DNA from 4 places in the Halomonas sp. MES3-P3E genome. Region 4 is predicted to be linked to each of the others. Evidence: predicted binding sites of a transcription regulator. Region 4 holds the regulator's gene; each other region holds the start of a gene.
What was found. The regulator FNR, encoded in region 4, switches genes on or off when oxygen is low (the NO sensors DNR and NnrR bind a similar motif). The targets are predictions, from matches to a motif close to TTGATNTANATCAA.

Region 1 (3,120 bases), on a different contig from region 4:
TCAATTTCGGCCACCTCTAACCGTGCTAATACACGGTTTAAAATTCTCAGGCTTGGCTCCGTGCACTCATACTGATGCCGATAAACATGCATATCGGATAAGCCGTAAGAGAGCTCAATGTCGGTGATAGCCGCAGCGAAAGCTTCCTGCTCAGGCTGGTCGGCTAGCAGCTCGGATTGGGCATTTTGTAAGTAAACCCGCGAACGGGTGGCCAGTTGCTGACCGGTCAAATTGCCCGTCTGGCTAAAATAGGCCTGTATTTCTGGGTAAACCCAGCGCGACTCATAAACAATCAGCACCATCAGCGCCAAAAAGCTCATCACGCTCAGCGACAGCCATGTGACATAGCGAGGCTGGCGAGCTAAAGGGCGTGGTTGAATGGATGGCGCCACCGCAGGCTTGGCTTTGGATATCACCACTTCGCCTCTATGCTACGAATCATCCAGATCCAGTCATTGAAATCCCGCAGGTTCGCGACATCGCGGCCACTATAGTCTCGCTCTACCAGCCGCACGGGACCTCGTGTACGAATGGTTAACGGGGCACCATCTTCTGAGGTAATTAAATACCAGGTGGGGTCGTCCCACCCTTCAAGGGTCACTTCGTAGTCATCCCAGGCGGTGAAGTGCAGCGCTGGCGGTACTTCACCAAACTGATCAATCAAAAAATCTTGAAACGCTACGCCCTGCATTTCTACATCGCGCCCCTGGTAAGGGTCGTAAAGTGTAAAAGTGGTATCAGATATAGCGTGTAAATCACTTAAAGCGATCTTCTGGGTGACATCGCCATTGATAATATCCAATGCTTGTGCAAAGGCAGACGCGGGCAATAAGGTGCTAGTGCTAATTAACACGCACGCTAATAGACCACGTGCACGAACCCATGGGCTGCGTTGTAAGACAACTGCGTTCATGGCAAAGCTTCCTGATGTGTTAATCCTTTCAACGAACTTTACCAGAGCCCGCCTAGCTTTGCTTTTCAACGCAGGCCATATAATTTCAACTCACGATGAATATGAAATATGGAATATGGAATATGAAACATAAAAAAGCCAGCCCACTGTGGGCTGGCAACAAGAGGCTCACTACGCTAGTAAACCCCCTCCCCTGACAACGTTGACGCAAGGCAGGTCGGCTATTTTTTGCGCTCATCCTTACGCAGATGATCGCGAATCACGAAGCCGACCCAACCCACCATAAAAGCGATAACCAAAGCGACGGTGACCAAACCGAAAACAACTGTGTCATCCCAATACATGGTGAATCCTCCCGCCGTGATGTATGCGTTCATACTAGTCACTCATCGGTGGGAGAATGCTGACCTAGGTCAAGTTGCGAGTGGCGGGAGTAAGCGGTTGAACAGGAAATTGATACTAGTCAATTTTTGGGCGTTCATAGCAGCGCAACCACGCTATAGAACTTTACGGTCTTCAACTTTGCTGTGCTCAGTGCCCGGCGGTAACGGGTGACCTTTGGCAAGCTCTGCGCGGGTGGCGTCGCGTACGTCCAGAATCGTTACCTGATAGTTAAGCGTGCGCCCGGCAAGCGGGTGGTTGGTATCCACAGTGACACGGTCGCCCTCCACTTCCAGCACGGTGACGATTTGCGGGCCGGCTTCGCCTTCGGTTTGAAAACGGCTGCCGGGGGTCAATTCCGCATTGCCAAAGGAGGCAAGGCTGACCTCCTGGATCAACGCCTCGTTTCGCACTCCGTAGGCATCGGCAGGCATCAGTTGAACGCTTAGCACGGCGCCCACCGCTTGGCCCGCTAGGGCACTTTCAAGCCCCGGCACAATATTGTCGTGGCCGTGAAGATACTCCAGCGGCTTATTGCGCGCCTGGGAGTCATCCAATACCTGCTTGCTGCCATCGTTGAGCACGTCGCTAAGAACATAGTGCAAGGTAACTACCTGATGCGCCGTAATCGACATGGAAAACTCCTCTCCGGTAAGCTGTCGGCTTTGTAATCGAACACTGCGTCAGTTTATCACTTGGTCATTGCTAACGTCTTTCCAGGAGTAGCGCTTAATGTTAAGCCCCACCCCCCAGCGCAGTTGGCTTGCTGCGCTGGCGATTTATTGTCGTGCGCCCGTTATCACCATGCTGTTTCTGGGGTTTTCCGCAGGCCTACCCTTTCTGTTGGTGTTCTCGACGCTCTCCGCCTGGCTACGCAGCGATGGCGTGGAAGTTGCGGCGATCGGCTTTTTTGCCTGGATCGGCATGCTCTACTCGATCAAGTTTTTCTGGGCACCGGTGGTTGACCGGCTGGCACTGCCGCTACTGACTCGCGCCTTCGGCCAGCGCCGCGGCTGGATGCTGTTAGCACAAAGCATGATTGCCGCCGGACTGGTGGGACTCGCCGGTTTGAGCCCGGTCGGCAATCTCGGCTGGGTGGCCGTCTTTGCGCTGCTGGTTGCCTTTGGCTCAGCAACGCAAGATATTGCCATCGACGCCTACCGAATCGAATCCGCGGATGACAACGTCCAGGCAGCCATGGCCTCGACGTATATTATTGGCTATCGCGGGGGCCTGCTTGCTGCTGGCGCTGGGGCGCTGTATATCGCGGCGTCTACGTCTTGGGATGTTGCCTATCTCAGCATGGCGGCACTGATGAGCATTGGCGTGCTGACCGTATTGCTGCGCCCGGAACCCAAACGCGCATCACTTTCCATTCAGCTTATTCACGAACCCAAGGTACGTGCATTCATTCGCGCCAGCCGCGGCAAACCCAAATTTTTACGCCGTATGGGCGCCTGGAGCATTGGCGCGTTAGTCTGCCCCTTTACCGACTTTTTTAGCCGCTATGGGGTAAAAGCGCTATGGATTTTGGTGTTTATTGCAGTGTTTAGAATCAGCGATTTGGCCATGGCCTCTATGGCCAATCCGCTCTATATCGATTTGGGCTTTTCGCTAGCGGAAATTGCTAACGTGACCAATATATTTGGTATCGCGATGAGCATTACTGGCGGGATTTTAGGCGGACTGCTGGTGGTGCGTTACGGCATCGGCCCGCTGCTTATCTTCGGGGCGGGGTTGGTCATGGTGACCAACCTGCTGTTTGCGGCGCTTGCGGTGGTGGGTAATCAACTACCTATGTTGGTCGTCACGATTATCGGCGACAA
Region 2 (3,120 bases), on a different contig from region 4:
TCCAGCCTTCTTGGCCAACCGGTTCCCCACTCGATCAATGTCGCTGAGAACGGTCTCCGCCATCGTCATCGTTATCTTTTTCGCGGTATACACGGCGTCAGGCTTAGTGGCAGGCGGTAAGCTGTTCGAAAGCGCCTTTGCTGGCGTCATCAACATTGGTGGCCTGAGCGATTACGCTACGGGCATCATCATTACGCTGGGTGTGGTACTGGTCTATACCGTGGTCGGCGGTTTCCTGGCCGTGAGCATGACGGACTTCGTGCAAGGCTGCATCATGATGCTGGCCTTGGTGATCATGCCGGCGGTGGTCCTGTTTGGCGAAGGTGGCGGTGGTTTCACCCAAGCGTCACAGACACTCAATGAGGTCGATCCCACGCTACTTTCATGGACAGAAGGATTGACCTTTATCGGCTGGCTCTCTGCCGTTACCTGGGGCCTGGGTTATTTCGGCCAACCACATATCATCGTGCGCTTCATGGCTATCCGAACGCTGAAGGATGTACCTATTGCCCGCAATATCGGCATGAGCTGGATGGCCATCTCGCTGATTGGCGCAGTCTCTCTGGGCGTGTTTGGCCGTGCCTACGCGGTCCGTAATGGCATGGACGTAGAAGATCCGGAAACGATCTTTATTATCCTAGCCGAGCTGCTGTTCCATCCGCTGATCACTGGCTTCCTCTATGCTGCTCTGCTGGCGGCGGTCATGAGTACCATTTCCAGCCAACTGCTGGTGGCCTCTTCATCACTGACTGAGGACTTCTATCGCCTGTTCTTTCGTAAAGAAGCGACCGATAAAGAGTGTGTGGGCGTAGGCCGGATCAGTGTCGTACTGGTTGGCTTGGTGGCGGCCGTTATCGCGTCAGACCCGGATTCACAGGTGCTTGGGCTAGTCAGTAATGCCTGGGCAGGCTTTGGTGCCGCGTTTGGTCCGCTGATTATCTTGTCGCTGATGTGGTCACGCACGAACGGTGCTGGCGCTATCGCTGGCATGGTAGTGGGTGCCGCTACCGTCATGATCTGGATTGCATTGGGCTGGAACGGTGAGTTTATGGGAGGTCCCGGCGTGTATGAGATCATTCCCGGCTTCATCGCTTCCTTTATTGCCATCCTGGTAGTGAGCAGTATGACGGCCGATGCGGGTGAATATCAGCACATCACTCGCTAACCAATAAGTTGTTCATGCGACCTTTGCGTGTCAGATATATCGACAACAGGAAGGTCGCTACATTACAGCCCCTCTGCGCTGTATGTGAACGGGCCACCTTCGGGTGGCCTTTTTATGCCTGCCGTTCATGTTTTGAATAACGAATCTGGCGTTAAGGCAGCCAACCCTTGCCCTAGATCAATAACCAGTGACCACCTCTTTATTAGACTCTTAAACATCATGAAGCGGCTTATCCATAGTCGCTTAGCAATGCCACTAGGAGTCAACTCATGCGTAAAGCCGCCCTTTCCACCCTACTCGTTTCCAGTATTGCCGCTGCGGCTTTGATGACCAGCAGCCAGGTATTCGCCTATGGCGCGGGTGACTTTTTTACCCGCGTGGGTGTTGCGAAAGTGGACCCGACAAGCAATAACGGTGAGATATTAGGCGCCGATGTTAATGTCGATGCGGAGACGAATTTTGCCTTCACGCTAGGCTATCGCTTCCATGACAAGATGGGCGTCGAGCTGCTGGCCGCACTACCCTTCAAACACGACCTGCAGGTGGAAGGCGTGACCGATGGCTCTACCAAGCACTTGCCACCTACCCTCACACTACAGTACTACCCGTTAGGGGGTACCGAGGCCCGTGTTCAGCCTTATGTAGGCGCAGGTATTAACTACACCCGTTTTTCAGACGAAAAAACCGATATCGGCGCGTCATTGGAGCTTGACGACTCCTGGGGCGCAGCGGGTCAAGTAGGTGTCGATCTGCTGATTGATGAACATTGGGCGTTAAATGCTGCGGCGTGGTACATCGATATCGATTCCGATGCCAAAGTGGGCGGCGCAGAGGCGGGCACTGTTGAGATCGACCCAGTAGTGGTAATGGCTGGCCTCAGCTACCGCTTCTAAGCCGCCTTCAAAAGCGTTATGACAGATGTAATTTACAAAGCCTGCCTTGCGGCAGGCTTTGTCTGTTAAATCGCTTCAATCTTTAAATACCGTTCAGCTTTCAGTAACTAACTGGTCGACTTTTTCTACCGCGCGTACAACAAGCAGTTGATGATGGGCAGGTGTTTTCTCTTGCTGTAAATAAGCGGCTACAGCGGGGGCCACCTCACACTTGGCTGGCATGGCGGCACGGGCCTCAATCAAGGCGTTTAAGCGAGCAATGAATACAAAGCGCACCCATTGAGGCAGCGACATTGTATCAATGCAAAACGGCTGCTGGCTGGCGAATGCATCAGCGTCAGGTGTCGGCATACGCCATAGATCGGCGGCTTTCATCGCGGCTTCAAGTTCTAGGAGTGCTGTCTGTAGCGGTTGAAAAGTACTCATAACGTCGTTTGTAACTACCTCGTAAAATGAAAATCGTATCTTATTACCATTATCCCCATTTGGCTGGCTGCTTGCCAATCGTGGCCACTTGTGAAGAGTGATCCATAAACTCACAGAAAACCTGCACGAGCCTGTGGATAAACTATGGAAAGGTGTCGCAGCGCTTGCTCTCATGGGGCTTTCGCACAGTTGTTTACTTTTTAACCACACTGTCATGTAAGGCATCCCCATTGGTCGGTATTTATCCGCCTCTGCGGCTGACAGTGACCCATCATCAAGGTAGAGTGCAGGCTTGCAACGCGGAAGGATGTCATGCAACCGATTCAAACCCTTGATGAGTTTTTTACCCGCAGCGGCGCAGAGGTTTCCCTTTACCATATGGGCCGCCATGTGGTCGCCTGCCCACGGGAGTCCCTCGCCGCCTTTGAGCGTGGCGAACTGGCGTGGCCAGAACCTTGGCAAGGCCAAGCACGTTTAGCCATTCTATTCCGTTTGGGGGATATGCCCGAACCTGCCATTTGGTTTTTAGCTCTGCCACTCGATGAACAGGGGATACTTGCCCCAGCTCAGCGTGATGCGTTTTTAAATCGTCTGCTGGAAACATTAGGTCGAGCTGTTTCTCAGGTGGGACGTGAA
Region 3 (3,120 bases), on a different contig from region 4:
GTACATAATGCCGAGCTTTTTGTGGTCAACGGAGGTAAACCACTCGTTCCACAGCCAGCTCCATTTACGGTAATACGTTAACGCGCCTAACAGCGCGATCCCCCCAATGGCCATGAAGGCCGCGACGACCATAATGATCGGTTCGTGGTAGGGAATTGACTCTAAACTGAGTTTTCCAAACACGGCTTAACCCCCTGCTTCAACGCTAGTGGGATGGCTGCGCATGGCATGATCCTGACTAGCATGGTTGTTGGTGTCGTGGCCAGAGTCGGCCGCTTGATGGGTGTTAGGTGCGTTATCGCCATCAGAAGAATCAGCATGGTCGCTGCTCAACTGATGATCGCCGCCCATCTCGTGTTCACCGCCGGTGTGAAAGCTTTTCAAAATGCTTTCGTATAGCGCTGGTGAAATAGCCGAGAAGTACTCCACTGGGTGCGATTCGCTAGGCTCCGCCAGGGCTTCGTAGCCTTCTGGGTAGGTCAGCGTTTCAGAGGCACCGCGCACGGTTTCAACCCAGTCATCAAACTCGCCGGGGGTCGTCACTTTGGCTTCAAACGTCATGCCCGAGAAGCCCGCGCCACTGTAGTTGGTAGAGCGACCTGGATAGCTGCCCTTTTCATCGGCAATCAGATGGACATCGTTATCCATGCCCGCCATGGCGTAGATTTGGCTGCCAAGATGGGGAATGAAGAAAGCATTCATTACCGAACCTGAGCTAACACGGAAGCGCACGGGGGTATCGACGGGAAAGGCCACTTCATTAACGCTGGCCACGCCCTGCTCGGGATAGATAAACAGCCATTTCCAGTCCAGCGATACGGCCTGAATTTCGATCGGCTCCACGTCGCTTTCCAGCGGTTTGTGGGGATCCAGGCTGTGGGACGTTTTATAGGTCAACAGCGCCAGCACCGCGATAATCGCGCAAGGCACGATCCAGATCACCGCTTCAATCGCGTTGGAGTGCGCCCAATCGGGAAGGTACTTAGCCCCGCTATTACTACGCCGATAGCGCCAGCCGAACAGCAGCGTCATCACAATAACGGGAATAACTACAATCAACATCAGGCCAAAAGCGGTCAGAATCAGCGTCCGCTGCTCTGCGCCAACCTGCCCTTTGGGGTCTAATAGCGCTGAACTACAGCCTGCTAGAAACAGGCACAGCGCAAGGAGCACTAACGTGCCTCGCCTGCGCCATAGTGAGCGTCGTTGCATGGTGTGATCTCGTCCAAGGTGTTAAAAGTTAGGGTTTAAAACACACTAGCCAGCCCTGCGGTCATGATAAATAGCAGGCTAACTATTACCCCATACTCTTCCCAAAACATGCTCGTGGGAGCATCCTCACAAACCTGTGCGTGGTGCGTTGAGCGTCACTGTTCCGGGAAAAATATGCGCCGCCACGTAGGAATAGCGGCGGGTCTTGCTCGCCTATGCTTTAAAAGCGACAGCAGGGCTTTAAAAGCGACAGCAGGTAAGACGAAAGTATTTTCTATTGATCGAGATCACGAAAGAAGTGGCGCATTGCCGCACCCAAGCTATTGACGGCTATAGAGAAGCGAAACATTTCTACGCAACGGTTACCACTGGCACCTCGCGGCCATGCCCCTCTAGCAGTTGCGGCGCGCCCTCTTCGTCAGTAACCACCACATCAAAATCGTCTAGGGCTGCGAAATAAGCCGGTCGCACCACGCCAAACTTGCTGGCATCCACTACCAGCAAGCGCTGCATAGCGGTGGCAATGGCGGCTTGTTTAGGCGCGACTTCGTGAAAGTGGAAGCAGCTTACGCCTCGCTCCAAGTCCACCCCCGCCGCGGAAATCAACGCTTTGTTGATACCCAATCGCTCGATGGCGGCGGCCATATTGTCGCTGCCAAATGATTGTGAAGCGGCATAAAACAGCCCGCCCAGTAGTACAAGGCGTACGTTAGGCAAGGCGGCAACGGCATTGGCGACGTTGAGCGCATAGGTCACCACCGTTAGTTCACGGAAATGACTTAACTGACTCAGCAACGGAATCAGCGTCGAGCCACAGTCAATAAACAGTGTATCGCCCTCTTCAATAAAGGCGAGTACTCGCTGACAGAGCCGATACTTCGCCTGATAGTGGCTAGCCTGCTGCTCGGTTAAGTCATATATCGGTGTGACCCCGGGGTAATTCGCCATTACCAAGTGCCCGCCCAGCAGGCTCATCGCAGTAGGCTGGGTGGTGAGATCGCGCCGGATGGTCATCTCCGATACATCACAAAGCTCTGCAGCATCGCGCAGATGAAGAGTGCCGCCACTGGCTAGCGCTTCCTGAAGTTTGGCAAGGCGCTGAGCGCTGCGGCCATTCATGGTGGGCATCTCCTTAACAACCCCTCTTGTTGTGATTAGCGCAACATAAGCCTTCATGTTGCCTCTTATTTCTTTCTATGCTGAGCGAGCAGCGACGGAATTTCCACTGCGACAACGACCATTAACGCTATTCGTGATGCTTACGGTAGTTATATGACATTTAAATAGCGTTGATGTGACAACACTTGCAAATCAACGTTAGAAAAATAACACTAAATGTTATAATTTTAACATTCACGCCAGCCCGCACGACTATAACCACGGATAGCCACACTCAAATGGCTCCGCGACAACCCCCGTTGAGGCTTACATGACTGCTCGAAAACACACTCGCTCTTCATCGCTTGTCACCCTTAGTGCTGGCGCCTTACTGACAAGTACCGCCCTCGTCACTCCAGCATTGGCAGATGACGCTCAGCCCCATCCGCTTGACCGGCTGTGGTCGTTTGCCAATGTCTCGGTCAACTATCTCGATTGGTCGAACGGCACCGAAGCACGCACCGCCCCTAACGCGGCGAAAAGCGACTTTATGTTTCTCGAAATTGAAGGCGGCGCTGGCTTTAGCTGGGGCGAATTCTACGGTTTCTTTGATTTCGAGAACCCCACCAACGATCAATTCGATGAATCCAGTGGTGGCAAAGACAACTTCCGCACCGCGGGTAAAATAACCTCGCACATTTACCTGGGCGACAGCCCGCTGTCTATTTACGCTCACCTTTACGACTTCCGTGATTACGGCTTTGAAAGCCGCGAGCAGGATCAAATTTTGGGCCTGGGTTACCGCACTAC
Region 4 (3,120 bases):
GGCATCAAAGCTTTAACGCCACTTTTAACGCCGGAGCGTCACTTCATGCCCGTTCATGCCCTCGCGGCTTCTTCTACGATGACTTCAACCATGGCCGGGGCAGCACCGGAGCAGAAAAAATGGGATGAAGCCTTGCTGCGCCGTTACGACACCAGCGGCCCGCGCTATACGTCCTACCCCACGGCGTTGTCGTTTCACGACCAATTTACCCCGAGCGATTTGACTCAGGCGTTAGAGCGCAGCAATGCCAGCCAACGTCCTCTTTCGCTGTATGTGCATATCCCCTTCTGCCGCAAAATTTGCTTTTACTGCGCGTGTAATAAAATCGCCACCAAGAACACCGCCCTGGCCGAGCCGTACCTATCCCGGCTTGACCGTGAAATGGTGCTGACCGCTCGCCACCTGGATACCACACGACCGGTGAAGCAGTTGCACTGGGGTGGCGGAACACCGACGTTTCTTAACTTGAACCAGATGGGCGACTTGATTGATCGCCTGGACGCGCGCTTTGGTCTCTCGTCCGCGTCTGATCGCGATTACGCGATTGAAATCGACCCTCGCGAAGCGGACGTATTTACGCTGCGCCACCTGCAGTCGCTCGGTTTCAATCGCATCAGTTTAGGCGTGCAGGACTTAAGCCCGCTGGTGCAGAAAGCCATTAACCGTATTCAGCCACGGGTACTCACCGAGACGCTGATGGATGAAGCACACCGGCTGGGCTTTCGTTCGCTCAATCTCGATTTAATATACGGCTTACCCTTTCAGACTGAAAAAAGCTTTGCAGACACCCTGCGCCAAGTGATCGAGTTAAATCCCGCACGGCTTTCTGTGTTTAACTACGCCCACATGCCCGAGCGCTTTGCCCCCCAGCGGCGGATTAACATCGATGACCTGCCGGGCAGCGAAGAGAAGCTGGCGATTCTGCGCACCACGATTGAGATGCTCACCGCGGCCGGTTATGTGCACATCGGCATGGATCACTTTGCTCGTCCTGATGACAGCTTGGCGATCGCCCAGCGCGAAGGCTCGCTCCAGCGCAACTTTCAAGGCTACTCCAGTCACGCCCAGTGCGACTTAATCGGGCTTGGCGTGTCGGCGATTTCTCGCGTCGATGACGTCTATGCACAGAACCCTAGCGATCTGGCCCGCTATGAAGCAGCGCTGGATCAAGGCCAATTGGCAACCGTACGTGGGCTGCGCTTAAGTGACGATGACCTGATCCGCCGGGACGTTATTGAGCGACTAATGTGTGATATGCGCATTGATCTGGCCGCCATCGGTCAACGCTGGAACATTGATGCCCCGCGTTACTTTGCGCAAGCGCTTGAGCACTTACAGGGCGCCGAGCGAGATGGCCTGCTGACGCGCAGCGGCGACCAGCTTAGCGCGACGCCCATGGGACGGCTGCTGATTCGTCACTTAGCCATGGCGTTTGATGCTCACCTGCCGCAGCAATCAGGCAAGCACTACTCAAAGATTGTGTAAACAAGCTATCGCTAACGAAATGAAGCTTCCATACTAAGAGAAGCCTACCTCAGCACGGCGTAATGATTACCTGCCACTCACGACGCTACTCAAGGAGTTATGCATGTTGGAACCCATGAGCCGCCGACGCTCGCTACTCCATGAAGCTCGCTGCCAAACCTGCAGCTTGAGCTCACTATGCTTGCCACTTGCCCTTGAGATAGACGATATGGGCCAGTTCGATGCCATTATTCGTCGTCGCGCACCGCTGAAAAAAGGCGAGCCACTATTTCGCCAAGGCGATACTTTTACCAGCGTTTATGCGGTACGTTCGGGCAGTTTGAAACAAGTCACATCAGAGGGAAACGGCAGCGAACAACTGACCAATTTCTACCTCCCGAGCGAACTAGTGGGGTTGGACGGGATTGATGAGGAGCACTACCCAGGAAGTGTAATTGCCCTGGAAACGACCACCGTTTGCGAGATTCCCTTTGATCGCTTGGACTCACTCTCAGAGGAGTTGCCCGAACTGCGTGGCCAACTGTATCGCAGCATGAGCAAAGAGTTACGCGATGACCGGCGCATGATGCGCCTGCTGTCACGTAAAACTGCCGACCAGCGGCTAGCGAGCTTTTTAATAACACTTTCGGATCGTTTTCGTCGCCGTGGCTACTCGCCCTACAGTTTCCGCCTTTCCATGCCCAGGGCCGATATCGGCAACTATTTGGGTTTAGCGGTGGAAACCGTCAGCCGTATTTTAAGCCGCTTTCAGCAGCAGAGCGTAGTGGCGGTGTCCGGGCGAGAGGTCAATATTCTTGATATGCAGCGCTTAATCACCCTCGCCGAAGAGGAGCAGCAAACGGTTAACTGACGTTAAATGCCTGAATGCGCCCGGCCAATAGCTCTGCCTGTTTGGCTTCTAGCCCTTCAAAATCAAACAGGCTGCGATCCGCCAGCTGGGAAGGCGCAATATTAGTTACCGCCTTAAACATGCTTTCCAGACGGCCGGGGAATTTTTTGTCCCACTCAGCGAGCATCTCTTTGACGACCTGGCGCTGCATATTGGGCTGCGAACCGCATAGATTGCAGGGAATAATCGGAAATTCCATCATCCGTGAAAACTCGGCAATATCCGCCTCTTTGCAGTAAGCCAGCGGCCGAATGACGATATTTTTACCATCATCAGAAAGCAGCTTAGGCGGCATCGCTTTTAAGTTGCCGCCAAAGAACATATTGAGAAACAGCGTTTCAAGGATATCTTCGCGGTGGTGGCCCAGGGCGATTTTATTGGCGCCAATCTCTTCAGCAAACCCGTACAGCGAACCGCGGCGCAGGCGTGAACAGAGCGCACAAGTCGTTTTACCTTCTGGCGTTTTTTCTTTCACCACCGAATAAGTATCACGCTCGACAATGTGATATTCCACGCCCTGCTTATCCAGATACGCAGGCAGCACGTGCTCGGGAAAACCGGGCTGTTTTTGATCCAGATTGACCGCCACCAGTGAGAAATTGACCGGCGCATTGCGCTGCAAATTGCGCAAAATCTCCAGCATCGTATAGCTGTCTTTTCCTTATATGCCAAATTTTTTAAAAGAGGAAGAGTGAGTGAGTGAGTAAAGCATTACAATACAGTCACTTAATTTTCTTTCTTCTAAA

Region 1: ccoM (cytochrome c oxidase subunit CcoM) is a predicted target of FNR. The motif match lies at 1,317-1,330, and genes of this name have one in related genera.
Region 2: CXF87_RS01910 (OmpW/AlkL family protein) is a predicted target of FNR. The motif match lies at 1,333-1,346, and genes of this name have one in related genera.
Region 3: cyoA (ubiquinol oxidase subunit II) is a predicted target of FNR. The motif match lies at 1,490-1,503, and genes of this name have one in related genera.

The regions. Positions count from the first base shown of each region.
Region 1 is NZ_PJBT01000007.1:37,300-40,419, forward strand. It holds gene CXF87_RS02510 (GGDEF domain-containing protein) at 1-416, opposite strand, end outside; gene CXF87_RS02515 (hypothetical protein) at 413-913, opposite strand; gene ccoM (cytochrome c oxidase subunit CcoM) at 1,135-1,290, opposite strand; gene CXF87_RS02520 (FKBP-type peptidyl-prolyl cis-trans isomerase) at 1,411-1,929, opposite strand; gene CXF87_RS02525 (AmpG family muropeptide MFS transporter) at 2,027-3,120, shown strand, end outside.
Region 2 is NZ_PJBT01000005.1:20,390-23,509, forward strand. It holds gene putP (sodium/proline symporter PutP) at 1-1,165, shown strand, start outside; gene CXF87_RS01910 (OmpW/AlkL family protein) at 1,435-2,058, shown strand; gene CXF87_RS01915 (YqcC family protein) at 2,152-2,484, opposite strand; gene CXF87_RS01920 (DUF3549 family protein) at 2,797-3,120, shown strand, end outside.
Region 3 is NZ_PJBT01000020.1:47,683-50,802, reverse strand. It holds gene cyoB (cytochrome o ubiquinol oxidase subunit I) at 1-183, opposite strand, end outside; gene cyoA (ubiquinol oxidase subunit II) at 187-1,212, opposite strand; gene CXF87_RS06080 (DeoR/GlpR family DNA-binding transcription regulator) at 1,564-2,331, opposite strand; gene CXF87_RS06075 (outer membrane protein OmpK) at 2,642-3,120, shown strand, end outside.
Region 4 is NZ_PJBT01000187.1:126,844-129,963, forward strand. It holds gene hemN (oxygen-independent coproporphyrinogen III oxidase) at 46-1,485, shown strand; gene fnr (fumarate/nitrate reduction transcriptional regulator Fnr) at 1,589-2,335, shown strand; partial or broken gene ttcA (tRNA 2-thiocytidine(32) synthetase TtcA) at 2,328-3,035, opposite strand.